Regions from separate parts of the Streptomyces sp. NPDC032472 genome, predicted to be linked through region 1. Evidence: riboswitches for the same ligand, from Rfam matches in the RefSeq annotation. Region 1 holds a riboswitch; the other holds the start of a gene.

Region 1 (7,586 bases):
CGTGAAGTGCGCGATCCGCAGGTCCGGCCGCAGCTCGCGCAGCTGCCCGGGGACCAGCGCGAGGTGGTAGTCCTGCACCAGGACGCACGCCCCCTCGGCGGCCTCCTCGGCGAGCGCCTCGGCGAAGGCCCGGTTGTAGGCGGTGTACGCCTCCCACTGGCGCCGGAACTCCGCGTCGAAGACGGGGGTGCGCGGGATGTCGTACAGGTGGTGGTGGGTGAACCACAGCACCGAGTTCGCGATGCCGTTGTACGCGGCGTCGTACACCGCCGGGTCGATGTCCAGCATCCGCACGCCCGGCTCGGCGACGCCCCGCCGCACCGCCTCGCGGTCCCCTTCCGACAGCGCGGCGCAGATCCAGAGCGCGTCCGGCTGCCCGTCCAGCGCGGCCGACAGGCCGGAGACCAGGCCGCCGCCGCCGCGCCGGGCGGTGAGGGTGCCGTCGGCGCCGTGGGCGTAGGAGAGCGGCCCGCGGTTGGCGGCGACGAGTACCTGGGACGAGTGGAGGGCGTGGGAAGTCTGGGAAGCCTCGGAAGCCATGCGGCGAACCTAGCCCGGCCCGCGCCCGCTCAAACGTCCGTTCCCTCCCCTTACGCGACCCGTACGGGCCCGTCGGCGGCCCGCAAGACCGCGTTACGCCACCCGCCGCCCCGCATACTCCTTGACCTCCAGCATCGGCGGCCGCTCCTCGGTGTCCACGGCGTGCGTCCGCGGTACGAACCCGTCCGGCCCACGCTCGAACTGCGTCAGCACCGGCCGCACGAGGTGCCCGCGCGAGAGCCGCAGCTGCGCGGTGCGGTAGATCGCGGCGGCCATCCGGCCCAGTGCCTGCCCGTCCTGGTGGCGGTGGAGCCGTACGCCGACGTCCACCTGCGCGAGGGCGTCCAGCCCGACGGTGTGCAGCGCGTCGACCAGCAGGCCCAGCTCGACGCCGTAGCCGACGGGGAAGGGCAGACGTTCCAGCAGGGAGCGGCGCACCGCGTACTCCCCGCCCAGCGGCTGTACGAATCCGGCCAGCTGCGGCCAGTGCAGGTTGAGCAGCGGGCGGGCGACGAGCTCGGTGACGCGGCCGCCCTGGCCGGGGGCGTCCCCGAGCGGGCGGTCGTACATGGCCTTGACGAACTGCACGTCCGGCTCGGTCAGCAGCGGGCCGACGATCCCGGTGACGAAGGCGGAGGAGAAGTCCCGCAGGTCGGCGTCGACGAAGCAGACGATGTCGCCGGTGGTGGCCAGCAGCGAGCGCCACAGCACCTCGCCCTTGCCGGGCAGGGCCGGGATCCGCGGCAGGATCTCGTCGCGGTGGACCACGCGGGCGCCGGCCTTCGCGGCGACCTCGGCGGTCAGGTCGGCGGAGCCGGAGTCGACCACGACCAGCTCGTCCACGAGCGGGACGGCGCGGCCGTCGATCAGATCGCGCCGGATCACCTCGACGATGTCGCCGACGGTCGCCTCCTCGTCGAGCGCGGGCAGCACGACGCTGACCGTCGTGCCCGCAGCCCGTTTCGCGGCGAGCAGCTGGTCGAGCGGTCGGTCGGCCACGGACCAGGAGCGGTCCGCAAGCCAGCGCTCCACCTCTTCCAGCACGTTCGGCACTCCTGCTTCCCTCGTCCTGTTCCGCGGCCGTTCCGGCCGAAAAGTGATCCATCTCGCGCTTCGGACAGCCGTCTCAACCACCCGAGCCTTCGGTTACAGTCTTGAACAACGCGAAGGACCGCCGCATGCCGGGGGTCCCGCGGACAAATGCCCGGGTGCGCCATGGAGCGCGCGGCCCGGTGCCATACCGCTCATCCAGAGGGGCAGAGGGACACGGCCCGTTGAAGCCCCGGCAACCCTCCAGTCGGTTTCCCGCCACTGCGTGCAGCAGCAGCGAGGTCCCCGGCTAGGGAAGGTGCCAATTCCGTCTCATGGCGAAGTGCGCCATGGGGAAGATGAGGAGAAAGGGCCTCGCCATCATGGCTGCACAGACCGTTGCCACCCCTGTTTCCGGAACCTCCGCTTCTGCTTCCGCCGTCGACCTCGGCCCCGCCTCGGGCCTGTCCTGTCGGGAGTGCGGTACCCGTTTCGAGCTCGGGCCCATCTTCGCCTGCGTCGAGTGCTTCGGTCCGCTGGAAGTCGCGTACGAGCTGCCCGCCACCGGCTCCGCCGAGGACGTCGCGGCCCTGCGCGCCGCGATCGAGGCCGGTCCGAACAACATTTGGCGCTACGCCCCGCTGCTGCCCGTCCCCGCGGACGTGGCCGCGAAGCCGAGCCTGAACCCGGGCTTCACCAAGCTCGTCGACGCCGAGAACCTGGCCAAGGAGCTCGGCGTCACCGGCAAGCTGTACGTCAAGGACGACTCCGGCAACCCGACGCACTCCTTCAAGGACCGCGTCGTCGCGATCGCCGTCGAGGCCGCCCGCGCCTTCGGCTTCACCACCCTGTCCTGCTCCTCCACCGGCAACCTGGCCGGCGCCGTCGGCGCCGCGGCCGCCCGGGCCGGCTTCCGCTCCTGCGTGTTCATCCCGCACGACCTGGAGCAGGGCAAGGTCGTCATGGCCGGTGTGTACGGCGGCGACCTGGTCGGCATCGAGGGCAACTACGACGACGTGAACCGCTTCTGCTCCGAGCTCATCGGCGACCCGCTGGGCGAGGGCTGGGGCTTCGTCAACGTGAACCTGCGCCCCTACTACGGCGAGGGCTCCAAGACGCTCGCGTACGAGATCTGCGAGCAGCTCGGCTGGCAGCTGCCCGACCAGATCGTCATCCCGATCGCCTCCGGCTCCCAGCTCACCAAGATCGACAAGGGGCTGCAGGAGCTGATCAAGCTGGGCCTGGTCGAGGACAAGCCGTACAAGATCTTCGGCGCCCAGGCCGAGGGCTGCTCCCCGGTGTCCACGGCGTTCAAGGCCGGCCACGACGTGGTCCGTCCGCAGAAGCCGAACACCATCGCCAAGTCCCTCGCGATCGGCAATCCGGCCGACGGCCCGTACGTGCTGGACATCGCCCGGCGCACCGGCGGCTACGTCGAGGACGTGACCGACGAGCAGGTCGTCGAGGCCATCAAGATCCTCGCCCGGACCGAGGGCATCTTCGCCGAGACCGCCGGCGGCGTGACCGTCGGCGTGACGAAGAAGCTGATCGAGGACGGCCGCCTGGACCCGTCGCTGACCACCGTGGTCCTCAACACCGGCGACGGCCTGAAGACCCTGGAGGCGGTCGCCGCGGACAGCGGCCAGACCGCCACCATCCGCCCCAGCCTGGACGCGTTCCGCGCCGCCGGCCTGGCCTGACCACCCTCCCCCGCACTTCCGGAAAGGCAGTAGCGCCATGAGCGTCAACGTCCGCATCCCCACCATCCTGCGCACCTACACCGGCGGCCAGGCCGAGGTGCCCGCCGAGGGCGCCACGCTGGCCGAGGTCATCGCGTCGCTGGAGGCGAACCACCCGGGCATCGCCGCCCGCGTCCTGGACGACCAGGGCAAGCTGCGCCGCTTCGTCAACGTCTACGTCAACGACGACGACGTGCGCTTCGAGGGCGGCTTGGAGGCGGCGACGCCGGACGGCGCGGGCGTCTCGATCATCCCGGCGGTCGCGGGCGGCTGCTGACGCCGGCTCCTGATGTGGCCACCCCAGAATTGCCCCCTCCGGCATTAAGCGGAGGGGGCAATTCTGCTTGGTTGGGCGCGGTAGAGTTGGGGAAGTCCCCTCCGCTGTTCTTGCCCGCCGCATATGAACGGGTCGCGTGAGGGTTGACATTGAGTCAATGTGCGGGTGCGGTATGGGGCTTTGGCGCGATATGCCAGGTCCGAGTTGCCCGGGTAAATGCCAAATTTTCATCTCATTTCGCGCTTTCTGACTGACCGGAATTCTCGTCGGATTGACCTGTTGCAGACAGCACCGGTGCAGATACATTCAGCCGCGGTCGAGGCGTTCCGGCGCAAGTTCTGACCCGGGACCGCGAAGTGCGGTCCTGCGCAAGGGCCAGTAATAGGGGAGTTAGGCATGGCTCAGGGCACCGTCAAGTGGTTCAACGCGGAGAAGGGCTACGGCTTCATCGCGGTCGACGGTGGTGCGGATGTGTTCGTCCACTACAGCGCCATCCAGATGGACGGGTACCGCACCCTTGAAGAGGGTCAGCGGGTCGAGTTCGAGATCTCGCAGGGCCAGAAGGGTCCGCAGGCGGACATGGTCAAGCTCGCCGTCTAAGCCCGGCGCGGTCGACCACCGACGCATACACGCAAGGGCCCGCACCTCGGAGGAGGGGTGCGGGCCCTTCGTTGCGTCCGCGGCCGGCCGCGGACGCGGTGGCTCGCCGCGGCCGGCCGTGGCCCGCGGCGGCCCGCCGTGGCCCGCCGTGACGCGCCGTGGGGCGCGCGGGGTCTGTCATGACCCGAAGCCGCTTGCACTCGAGGGGGCCGAGTGCTAATCATTGGCGTTAGCACTCTCCGAGTGAGAGTGCTACTACACGGGACCGGGTCGGTGAGGCCCGCAGGGTCCGGCGGGAAGGAACCGCCGGGCTCGCAGGCCGTCCGTCGCGGGCGCAGGCGCGGTCCGGAGCAATCCACCCCTCCCCGCGCGCCTGGCGGCGCAGGGGGAACCCCAGTCCTGGAGGACCACTTCAGATGGCCAAGATCATTGCGTTCGACGAGGAGGCCCGGCGCGGCCTCGAGCGCGGCATGAACCAGCTCGCCGACGCCGTCAAGGTCACCCTTGGCCCCAAGGGTCGCAACGTCGTCCTTGAGAAGAAGTGGGGCGCCCCCACGATCACCAACGATGGTGTCTCCATCGCCAAGGAGATCGAGCTCGAGGACCCGTACGAGAAGATCGGCGCCGAGCTGGTCAAGGAAGTCGCCAAGAAGACGGACGACGTCGCCGGCGACGGTACGACCACCGCCACCGTCCTCGCCCAGGCGCTCGTCCGCGAGGGCCTGCGCAACGTGGCTGCCGGTGCCAACCCGATGGCCCTCAAGCGTGGCATCGAGAAGGCCGTCGAGGCCGTCTCCGGCGCCCTGCTGGACCAGGCGAAGGAGGTCGAGACCAAGGAGCAGATCGCCTCGACCGCCTCCATCTCCGCCGCCGACACCCAGATCGGCGAGCTCATCGCCGAGGCCATGGACAAGGTCGGCAAGGAAGGCGTCATCACCGTCGAGGAGTCCCAGACCTTCGGTCTGGAGCTGGAGCTCACCGAGGGTATGCGCTTCGACAAGGGTTACATCTCGGCGTACTTCGCCACCGACATGGAGCGTATGGAGGCCTCGCTGGAGGACCCGTACATCCTGATCGTCAACTCCAAGGTCAGCAACGTGAAGGACCTCCTTCCGCTGCTGGAGAAGGTCATGCAGTCCGGCAAGCCGCTGCTGATCATCGCCGAGGACGTCGAGGGCGAGGCCCTGTCGACCCTGGTCGTCAACAAGATCCGCGGCACCTTCCGCTCCGTCGCGGTCAAGGCCCCGGGCTTCGGCGACCGCCGCAAGGCCATGCTGGGCGACATCGCCATCCTCACGGGCGGCACGGTCATCTCCGAGGAGGTCGGCCTCAAGCTCGAGAACGCGGGCCTGGACCTGCTCGGCCGCGCCCGCAAGGTCGTCATCACCAAGGACGAGACCACGATCGTCGACGGTGCCGGTGACAGCGACCAGGTCCAGGGTCGCGTCAACCAGATCCGCGCCGAGATCGAGAACTCCGACTCGGACTACGACCGCGAGAAGCTGCAGGAGCGCCTGGCGAAGCTCGCCGGCGGCGTGGCGGTCATCAAGGCCGGTGCCGCGACCGAGGTCGAGCTCAAGGAGCGCAAGCACCGCATCGAGGACGCCGTCCGCAACGCGAAGGCCGCCGTCGAGGAGGGCATCGTCGCCGGTGGTGGCGTGGCCCTGCTGCAGGCCTCCGCGGTCTTCGAGAAGCTCGAGCTGGAGGGCGACGAGGCCACCGGTGCCAACGCCGTCAAGCTGGCCCTGGAGGCCCCGCTGAAGCAGATCGCCGTCAACGGTGGTCTCGAGGGCGGCGTCGTCGTGGAGAAGGTCCGCAACCTCCCCGTCGGCCACGGCCTGAACGCCGCGACCGGTGAGTACGTCGACATGCTCGCCGAGGGCATCATCGACCCGGCGAAGGTCACCCGCTCCGCCCTGCAGAACGCCGCCTCCATCGCGGCGCTGTTCCTGACCACCGAGGCCGTCATCGCCGACAAGCCGGAGAAGGCCGCGGCCGCTCCGGGCGGCATGCCGGGCGGTGACATGGACTTCTGATCGGCCCCTGGCTGATCGGCTGTTCTCGAACGAGGGCGGCACCCCTTCCATCACGGAGGGGTGCCGCCCTCGGGCGTTTCCGGGCCCTCTAGAAGCCGGTCGTGTCGAGGGAGAACCCAAAGGGCTCGGGGATCTGCAGGGGCTTGCCGGACGACACCGTCGTACGGGAGCGGTATCCGTGCGGCGAGGGGTCCCAGAAGCAGGTGATCTCCGAGTCCTGCATGTCGATGACCAAGTAAACGGGCACGAGCGAGCCGTACACGTCCAGCTTCTCGTTCCAGTCGGCGTCCCTTGTGGAGACGGACGTGAACTCTCCGACCAGCGAGAGCGCCGCTGCGTCCGCGTGCAGCGCGTCCTCCTCGAAGGCCGCCTCATCCGCGACGTACAGGTGTGGTCCGTAGCCGCGTTCCGCTGCCGGGAAGCGGAAGAGGAAGGGCGAAGTGTCAGCGAACTGTCCCTCGGGGACGTGTGCCTGGAGCTGCTCCCGCAGGAGGCGCGTGCGCCGGGAGTAGCGCAGCTTCGAAAACGGCGACACGATGATCTTCCCCCGGATGAGCTCGGCCTTGAAGCCGTGTGGTGTGTCCATTTCCGCGACGGTGCGCAGGAGGCTCTCGAACGCTGGTGACGCCTGCGTGTCCATGGGCGTGGGCCGCTCGATCATGATCGTCACCGTCGTCCTCCGTATGGCGCGCCGCGCCCTGGATGTGAACCTGGTCCCAGGCTAGGGGCGGGAAGGCCGCCGTGCCCGGTCCCCGCAAGGGGTCGGCGCCGGTCGGGTGACTTTGGTTGACTGGGGGGATGAGCGATCTCTTCGTCAAGATCTGCGGCCTGAAGACCGCGCACGACGTCGACGTGGCCGTGGGCGCCGGGGCGGACGCCGTCGGGTTCGTCTTCGCGCCGGGCAGCCCCCGCACGGTCGGCGCCGCCGAGGCGCGGGAGCTGGCCGCCCGGGTGCCGGACGGGGTGCTCACCGTCGGCGTGTTCCGCGGGCAGACGGTCGAAGAGGTCCGGCGGCTGACCGAGGAGAGCGGCGTCCGGGGCGTGCAGCTGCACGGGGACGAGGGCCCGGAGTACTACGAGGCCCTGCGCGCCGAGGGCCGCACCCTGCTGCGCGCCACCGCGCAGCGCGTGCAGCGGTGCGGGGAGTACGGGGAGGACCTGCTCCTGATCGACGCCCCCGCCCCCGGCTCCGGCAAGCCGTGGAACTGGGCCGCGCAGGAGTTCACCGCCCCTGAAGGGCACTGGCTGCTGGCCGGCGGCCTGAACCCGGGCAACGTCCGCGAGGCCGCACAGACCACCGGCGCCTGGGGCGTGGACGTCTCCAGCGGCGTCGAGAGCGAACGCGGCGTCAAGTCCCCGGACCTC
Region 2 (7,586 bases), on a different contig from region 1:
TCCGCGCGGGCAGACAGTAGCCGCGGCGGCGGGGCACCGGCCAACGACCGCCGCGGGGCGCACACGGCGACGCCCCGCCCGGTACGCAGGTCACGGGCGGGGCGCGGGGTCGTGTCTGGGCCGCCGAATTCGCCCGGATGGGCGGTGTACGGTGCGCCGCGCACAGGCGCCGGATCGGGCGCCGGGGCCACGGGCCCCGAGGCGCAGGGCGTCAGATGCGGACGCCGAACTGGAACGGCATGTTGTTGATGGACTCGTACTTGACGCCGCCGCGCGGGTTCGAGGCGTGCAGCACGATCCCGTTGCCGGCGTACAGGCCGACGTGGTGGATGTCCGAGTAGAAGAAGACCAGGTCGCCGGGCTGGAGCTCGCTGCGGCCGATGCGCGTGCCGTCGTTCTGCTGGGTGTAGGTGGTCCGGGTGATGCTGACGCCGGCCTGCTTGTAGGCCCACTGGGTCAGCCCGGAGCAGTCGAAGGCGCTCGGGCCCGTGGCGCCGGAGACGTAGGCGCTGCCCAGCTTGGTCTTGGCCGCCTCCAGGGCGGCCCCGGCGCGGCCGGAGACCTTCACGTTGCCGAGGTCGGCGCGGTCGCCGTCGCCGCGGCTGGCGCGGCTGTCGTCGTCCTTGAGCTGCGCGCGCTCCTGCGCGGTCAGGGTGTTCAGCTGGGCCTGGGCCTCGGCGAGCTTGTCCTGGGAGGCCTTCTTCTTCTCGGCGAGCTCCTTGCGGGTGGCGTCGAGGTCGGCGAGCTTTCCGGCGGCCTCCTGGCGCTGCTGCGCGAGGCTGCGCTGCTTGGCCTGGATCCGCTGGACGGCCTCGACCTGCTTGCCCGTCAGCTGCTCGAGGGTGGAGGCCTTCTCGAGGTAGGTCTCGGGGTCGCCGGAGAGGAAGAGGGCGACGGACTGGTCCATGCCGCCGGTGCGGTACTGGGCGCTGGCCATCGAACCGAGGGTGTTGCGCAGCTGGTTGAGCTCCTCCTGGCCGCGGGCGACCTGGTCCTGGAGCTGGGATATCTCCTTCTCCAGCTTCTCCTGCCGCTCCTTGGCCGAGTTGGCCTTCTCGGTGGCCTGCTCGGCCTCCTCGTAGAGCGCGTCGACCTTTGCCTTGACCTCGTCCTTGCCCGGTCCGCCGGGAGCGGCGGAGGCGCCGTGCGCCGAGAGGGCGACGGCTGCGGCGGCCGTGGCGGTGAGGACGGTCACCCGTGCGCGGGTCGGCTGCTTGGGTCGACGGTGGGACGCCACGAAGCCGAGCTCCTTCTTCCAGTGCCGCCGGAGAGGGGAAGGGGAGTCGAACGCACGCACCCCGGCGACGCCTTCGCCGTCACCCCGAATGGGTGATCTACCGCACGAAGGTTTGAGCAGACCCTAGTGACCCCGCTGTGATCACTTCAAATCCCCGCGGGAAAAATCCCTTGCTCCGACCAGGTTCTTTACCTGGGGCGCACGCTGCGTGCAGGCGACTTGACGGTCCGTTCGCCGAGGTCTCGGCGAAATGCCGCATTCCGCCAAGGAGTTACGAAACGCGCGAAAGCCGCTTCAGGAGCAAAGCGGACGTGACGGGCCGGGCCCCCGCCTTCGCCACGCCGTCGGCCACCTCGCGGTCCGTGGAGACCACGACCACCGGCCGCCCGGGCGGTTCGGCCCGCACCAGCTGGCGGATCAGTTCGTCCGCCGTCACGCCGGGCTTGGAGAACAGCACCCGCACCCCGCGCGGCGGCGCGAGCAGCACCGGGGCCGCCAGCTCCGCCCCGTCGAACACGCAGGTCATCTCCGCGCCGGTCTGCGCGGCCAGCATCGACAGCCCGCCCAGCAGCCGCAGCCGCTGCTTCTCCAGCGGCATCGTCGGATAGCCGGTCTTGGTCACGTTGTAGCCGTCGACCACCAGATGGGCCTGGGGCAGCGCCAGCAGCTGGTCCAGCAGCGCCGGGTCGGTCTCCGACAGGGCCCGCGCCGCGATGTCCTTCGGGGTCATCCGGCCCGGCTCCACCGCGTCCACGGTGTCGGCCGGGCGCGTCGAGACCGGCGGCAGGGCCAGCTCGCGGCGCAGCCCCTGCGCGGCGTCCAGCACCGTGTCCAGCAGCAGCCGCAGCCGCATGTCCTCGACGCTGCGGCCCTCGCGGGTGGCCCGGCGGGAGGTCTCCAGCGCCGACTCGGCCTCCGCCAGACGGGCCTTCAGCCGGCGGGTCTCGCTCTCGGCGGCCGCCACCTGGGCGGCGGCCTCGGCGCGGATCGCGTCGATCTCGGCGGTCACCTTGCGCAGGGCCGCCTCGCCCCGCTTGACGTCGCTCTGGGCGCTGCGCAGCTTGCGCTGAAGCGATTCGGCTTCTTTGCGCGCCGCCTCCAGCTCGGTGCGGACCTGCTCGCCGCCGACGCGCTGGAGGTCCCGTACGTGGGCCAGCTCCTCGCGCAGCCGGTCCAGTTCGCGCCGGGTCTCCTCGTCGGCCCGCTCGGCGTCGGCGCGCTGCGCCTCCTCGCCCGCGGCGGTCACCAGCTTCACCCAGCCGGCCGGCCGCAGCACGTACGCGGCCGCGGCCACGTCCAGCGGGTCGGCGGCGGCGGGCGCGCTGCCCGCGTCCAGCGCCCCGGCCAGCTCCGGCTGGGCCTCGCGCACCTTCTCGGCGACGCGGCCGCGGAAGACGGCGTCGCCCTCGACGGCCGAGGCCATGGCGTTGCCCGCGAACTTGGCGCGCCGGGTCGGGGTGAACCGGGCGTACTGGCGCAGCTGCGCCGGGAGGTCCGCGACCGTCAGTCCGCCGAAGGCGTCCGAGACGAGCGCGACGACCCGTCGCCGCACGCCTTCCGGCAGTGGGCGGTCGAGCACCTCGGCGGCGTCGCCGGCCGCATCGGCCGGCTCAGCGCCGCTTGCTGGCTCCACAATCCGTCACCCCTACCGTGATCTTTCCGAAAAGGGCGTGGCTCCCTCAGGAGTCCGCGCCCGGCCTGTCCACGAGTTCGATCTGGTCCACCGCGTTGCACCAGCGGCAGCGGACCGACTCGATGGTCTCACTGACCACCTCGCGCTCCTCGACCTTCGGCTCCCCGGCGAGGTCCAGGTGTACGTACTCCACGACCTTCGACGAACGAGTGACGTCGAAGCGCGTGAGGTTGCCGCACAGCGTGCAGCGCCACCGGGTGGTGTCGGTCGGCAGGGGAACCGTCATCGGGCCGCTCTCTCCTTCGTAGCTGATTCAATTAAAGCCGCCGTCTGCGCGAATCGGCGGACCGCAGCACGTAACCCTACGGCCTGCCGGTGCGTGGGGCGGGGCCGGTTGGGTCATGCTCAATCGCATGATCGTAAAGTGGCGGGCTGCCGTGCGCGAGGCCGCGCGGGGCCCGGTGGCCACCCACGCGCTGATCGCCGGCTGCTGCCTGGTGTTCGTCCTCGGCCCGGCGTCGGGGCTGAACCCCTCCTACGGCACCGGCGAGCAGCTCCTGGACACCGGGGGTGCGTACTTCCGGCGGTGGGGCGTGGTCCCGGACGAGCTCTTCACCGGGTCCGGGCGGGCCCTGCTGACCCCGCTGACCGCGCTGTTCGTGCACGGCAGCTGGCTGCACCTGCTCGGGAACATGCTGTTCCTGTACGTCTTCGGCGCCATGGCGGAGGAGCGGATGGGGCGCCCGGCGTTCCTGTGCTTCTACGTCTGCACCGGCTACCTGGCCCTCGCCGCGTACGCGGCCGCCAACGCCTCCTCCGACCAGACCCTCGTCGGCGCCTCGGGCGCGATCTCGGCGGTGCTGGGCGCGTTCCTGTGCCTGTTCCCGCGGGCGCGGGTGACGAGCCTGTTCCCGTTCCTGCTGTTCCTGCCGCTGCGGTTCCCCGCCTGGCTGGTGCTGCTGTTCTGGTTCGCCCTGCAGTGGCTGGCGGCGCACCGGGCGGACAGCGGGCCGGGGGTCGCCTACCTGGCCCACCTGGTGGGCTTCTCGCTCGGCTTCGTCTACGCGTGGGGGCGCTACCGGCGTACGACTAGAGTGAGGCGATCAGCGACGGCCACCGAGGGAGACAGCCAGCCATGATCACCGCGATCGTGCTCATCAAGACCAGCGTGGACCGCATCCCCGAGATCGCCGAGTCCATCGCCGCGCTGGAGAACGTCAGCGAGGTGTACTCCGTCACCGGGACGTACGACCTCATCGCGCTGGTCCGCGTGGCCCGCCACGACGACCTGGCGGACATCATCCCGGGCCGCATCAGCAAGATCCCGGGCGTCGAGGCCACCGACACCCACGTGGCGTTCCGCACCTACTCCCAGCACGACCTGGAAGCCGCCTTCGCCATCGGCCTGGACGCGTAGGGCCCGGCCGCCGCACCGGCCCCCGGCTCACAGCCGGGGCAGCACCTCCCCCGGCCCGGCCGGTCGGCCCTCGGCCAGCCAGAAGACGTAGCCGCGCAGGCAGTCGCCGAGACCGCTGTCGATGTGCGCGATGTACTCCCGCGCCCCGAGGGCGGCCTCGCGCTCGTACGGGCTCGCCGACCCCGACCAGGTCCGGGCCACGCCCACGGCCCACTCGCGCACCCGCCCGCGCTCGCGCCACCAGTCCCGGACCAGCTCCGGCGTCCAGTGCAGTTCGCCGTCGGCGCCGTAGCCGGCGAAGGGATCGGCCTCGGCGGCGCAGATCAGGTCGTGCGTCTCGGCGACGGTGCGGGGCTGGCGGTAGACGAACTCCTGGCCGTGGTCGTCGTCGTACAGGACGTGGGCGGGCGCGCGAGCCCGGCCGGTCCCACAGGTGTCGCTGTCCGCCCCGTAGAACGGCCCGGGGACGTCGCGCCGGCTTCGCTTCTCCCAGCGGCCCGGCACCGGGGCGCTCCAGTCCTGCACCGGGGCGCCCCCCTGCGGCAGGGGGCGGCCGGCGGCGGCGCCGACGGTCGGGACCGGGTCCCAGTACGTGGTCAGCGGCATGGCCGGCAGGGTGTCACACGGCCGGGACGCAGCGGCCCTCCTCCGTGCGGTACTGCCACTTCGCGCCCTCGGTGACGAGTTCCCTGACCGCGCGGACGAAGCGGTCCACGTGCTCGTCGGGGGTGCCGGCGCCGAAGCTGACGCGGATGGCGTTCAGGGTGGGGGTCCCCCCGGACGAAGTCCGGGGGAGCTCGCCGGGGGCCGCCTCGGGGGCTCCGCACTCGCCCGGCTCCTGCGGGGCGCTGCCCAGCAGGGTGCGGACCAGCGGGTGGGCGCAGAACAGGCCGTCGCGCACGCCGATGCCGTACTCGGCGGACAGGGCGGCGGCGAAGTGGGAGCTGTTCCAGCCGTCCACCACGAAGGAGATCACGCCGACGCGCGGGGCGTCGTCGCCGAAGAGGGACAGGATCCGCACCTGCGGGACGTCCGAGAGGCCGCCGCGGACCTTCTCGATCAGGTGGCGCTCCCGGGCGACGAGGGCGTCGAAGCCGGCCTCCGTCAGGGCCCGGCAGGCCGAGGCGATCGCGTAGACGCCGATGACGTTCGGGGAGCCGGCCTCGTGCCGCGCGGCCGTGGTGTGCCACTCGACCTCGACGCCCCCGGCCCCTTCCCCGCTGACGCGTCGCGTGACCCGGCGGGAGGCGCCGCCGCCCGCCAGGTACGGCTGCGCCTGCTGCAGCCAGTCGGCCCGGCCGGCCAGCACGCCCGAGCCGAAGGGCGCGTACAGCTTGTGCCCGGAGAAGGCCACCCAGTCCACGTCCAGCTCGCGCACGGAGACCGGGTGGTGCGGGGCCAGCTGCGCGGCGTCGAGGACGATGCGGGCGCCGTGGGCGTGCGCGGCGGCGGCGAGCTCCTGCACCGGCCACAGCTCGCCGGTGACGTTGGAGGCGCCGGTCACGCACACCAGCGCGGGGCCGTGGGGGGCGCGGTCGGCGAGGGCCCGCTCCAGGGTGGCCACGGCCTCACCCGGGGTGCGCGGCGCGTTGAGGTACGTGACCTGCGCGTCGTCCCACGGCAGCAGCGAGGCGTGGTGCTCGGTCTCGAAGACGAAGACCCGGCAGCCGGCCGGGAGGGCGGCCGCCAGCAGGTTCAGCGAGTCGGTGGTGGACCGGGTGAAGACCACCTGGTCGGACGGACGGCAGTCCAGGAACGCGGCGACCGCGGCCCGGCTCTGCTCGAACAGGTCGGTGGACAGCTGCGAGAGGTAGCCCGCGCCGCGGTGCACGCTGCCGTAGTACGGGGCGTACGCGGCCACGTCGTCCCACACGCGCTGCAGGGCCGGGGCGCTCGCCGCGTAGTCCAGGGCCGCGTAGGTGACCTCCCCGCCGGTGACGAGGGGGACGGTGACGTCGCGGCCGAGTACGGCGAGCGGCTCGGCACAGGCGGGGTCGCAGGCGGGGCCGCAGGCAGCGGGGGCGACGGCGGGGGCGACGGCGGGGGCGACGGCGGGGGCGACGGCGGCGTTCAGGGATGCGGACATGGCGGAATCTCCCGGCAGGCAGGGCGGAATGGCTTCGGAGGTCACCCGTGGGCGGGTACGGCGGCGCTACGGGCCGGCCGTCGTCCGGGGCACGGGGAAAGGTCTCGGAGGGGGTGCGGGTACGCGAAGAGGACCCTGTTCCGAGGGGTGAAGAAGGGGCGGATCCGCCCTATCGCATTCGCTTGCTCACGGAAAAACACTCCTCGAGAGACCAGGACCCCTGGTGTCGAGGGATCCGCGCTTGCCGCAGACCTTGTTGCCTGCGACCCGGTCATCACCCGGGGCACCCCGCCACGGAAGGAGGGTTGCCGGACAGCAAGCCGGGGCCAAAACGCTGTCACTCGTGACCTGGTCAGCATCCTGCCACAAGATCCCGCACGCACAAGGCCCCGGTCCGCATGCCGGGACCGGGGCCTTGGCCGGAAATCGACGGAAGGGATCCGTCAGCTCACGCGTTGCTGGCCGCCACCCACCGCTCCAGCGCGGCCCGCGCGGCCCCCGAGTCGATGGCCTCCGCCCCGCGGGCGATGGCCTGGCGGATCTGCTCCTCCAGGGAGCCCGAGCCGGGGTCCAGGGCCACCAGGGCGGCCGCCGCGTTCAGCAGGACCGCGTCGCGCACCGGGCCGGTCTCGCCGGCCAGCAGCCGGCGGGCGACGTCCGCGTTGTACGAGGCGTCCGCCCCGCGCAGCTCGGAGACGTCGACCAGGTCGATGCCCACGTCGCGCGGGTCGAAGGGCTGCTCCTGCACGCGGCCCTCGCGCACCCACCACACCCGGGAGGTCGCCGTCGTCGTCAGCTCGTCCAGGCCGTCGTCCCCGCGGAACACCAGCGCCGAGGAGCCGCGCTCCGCCAGCACCCCCGCCACGATCGGCGCCACGCGGGCGTCGGCGACGCCGGTGGCCTGCGCCCGCACCCGGGCCGGGTTCGTCAGCGGGCCCAGGAAGTTGAAGGTGGTGCGGATGCCGAGCTCCCGGCGGGCGGCGGCGACGTGCCGCAGCGCCGGGTGGAACTTCACCGCGAAGCAGAAGGTGATGCCGGCCTGCTCGGCGACCTCGACCACCCGCGCCGGGGTGAGGTCCAGGTTGACGCCGAGCTTCTCCAGCACGTCGGAGGCCCCGCTCGCCGAGGACGCCGCCCGGTTGCCGTGCTTGACGACCTTGGCGCCCGTGCCGGCGACGACGATGGACGACATCGTCGAGATGTTCACCGTCTT

The links. Region 1 has a riboswitch for S-adenosylmethionine ahead of thrC (threonine synthase). Riboswitches for the same ligand answer to the same signal wherever they lie in the genome.
Region 2: linked by a shared signal. The riboswitch ahead of AB0F11_RS18795 (aminotransferase class V-fold PLP-dependent enzyme) and the one ahead of thrC (threonine synthase) in region 1 are both predicted to bind S-adenosylmethionine.

What each region holds. Positions count from the first base shown of each region.
Region 1 is NZ_JBEZVK010000032.1:68,119-75,704, forward strand. Features, by position in the region: gene AB0F11_RS22375 (trehalose-6-phosphate synthase) at 1-540, opposite strand, end outside; gene AB0F11_RS22380 (glucosyl-3-phosphoglycerate synthase) at 634-1,584, opposite strand; SAM riboswitch class I at 1,782-1,935, shown strand; gene thrC (threonine synthase) at 1,953-3,269, shown strand; gene AB0F11_RS22390 (MoaD/ThiS family protein) at 3,307-3,585, shown strand; gene AB0F11_RS22395 (cold-shock protein) at 3,982-4,185, shown strand; gene groL (chaperonin GroEL) at 4,602-6,221, shown strand; gene AB0F11_RS22405 (Uma2 family endonuclease) at 6,310-6,882, opposite strand; gene AB0F11_RS22410 (phosphoribosylanthranilate isomerase) at 7,020-7,586, shown strand, end outside.
Region 2 is NZ_JBEZVK010000025.1:33,003-40,588, reverse strand. Features, by position in the region: gene AB0F11_RS18825 (NlpC/P60 family protein) at 212-1,237, opposite strand; gene AB0F11_RS18820 (NYN domain-containing protein) at 1,509-2,873, opposite strand; gene AB0F11_RS18815 (hypothetical protein) at 2,917-3,156, opposite strand; gene AB0F11_RS18810 (rhomboid family intramembrane serine protease) at 3,284-4,009, shown strand; gene AB0F11_RS18805 (Lrp/AsnC ligand binding domain-containing protein) at 4,006-4,287, shown strand; gene AB0F11_RS18800 (ferredoxin) at 4,315-4,893, opposite strand; gene AB0F11_RS18795 (aminotransferase class V-fold PLP-dependent enzyme) at 4,907-6,373, opposite strand; SAM riboswitch class IV at 6,606-6,722, opposite strand; gene trpD (anthranilate phosphoribosyltransferase) at 6,822-7,586, opposite strand, start outside.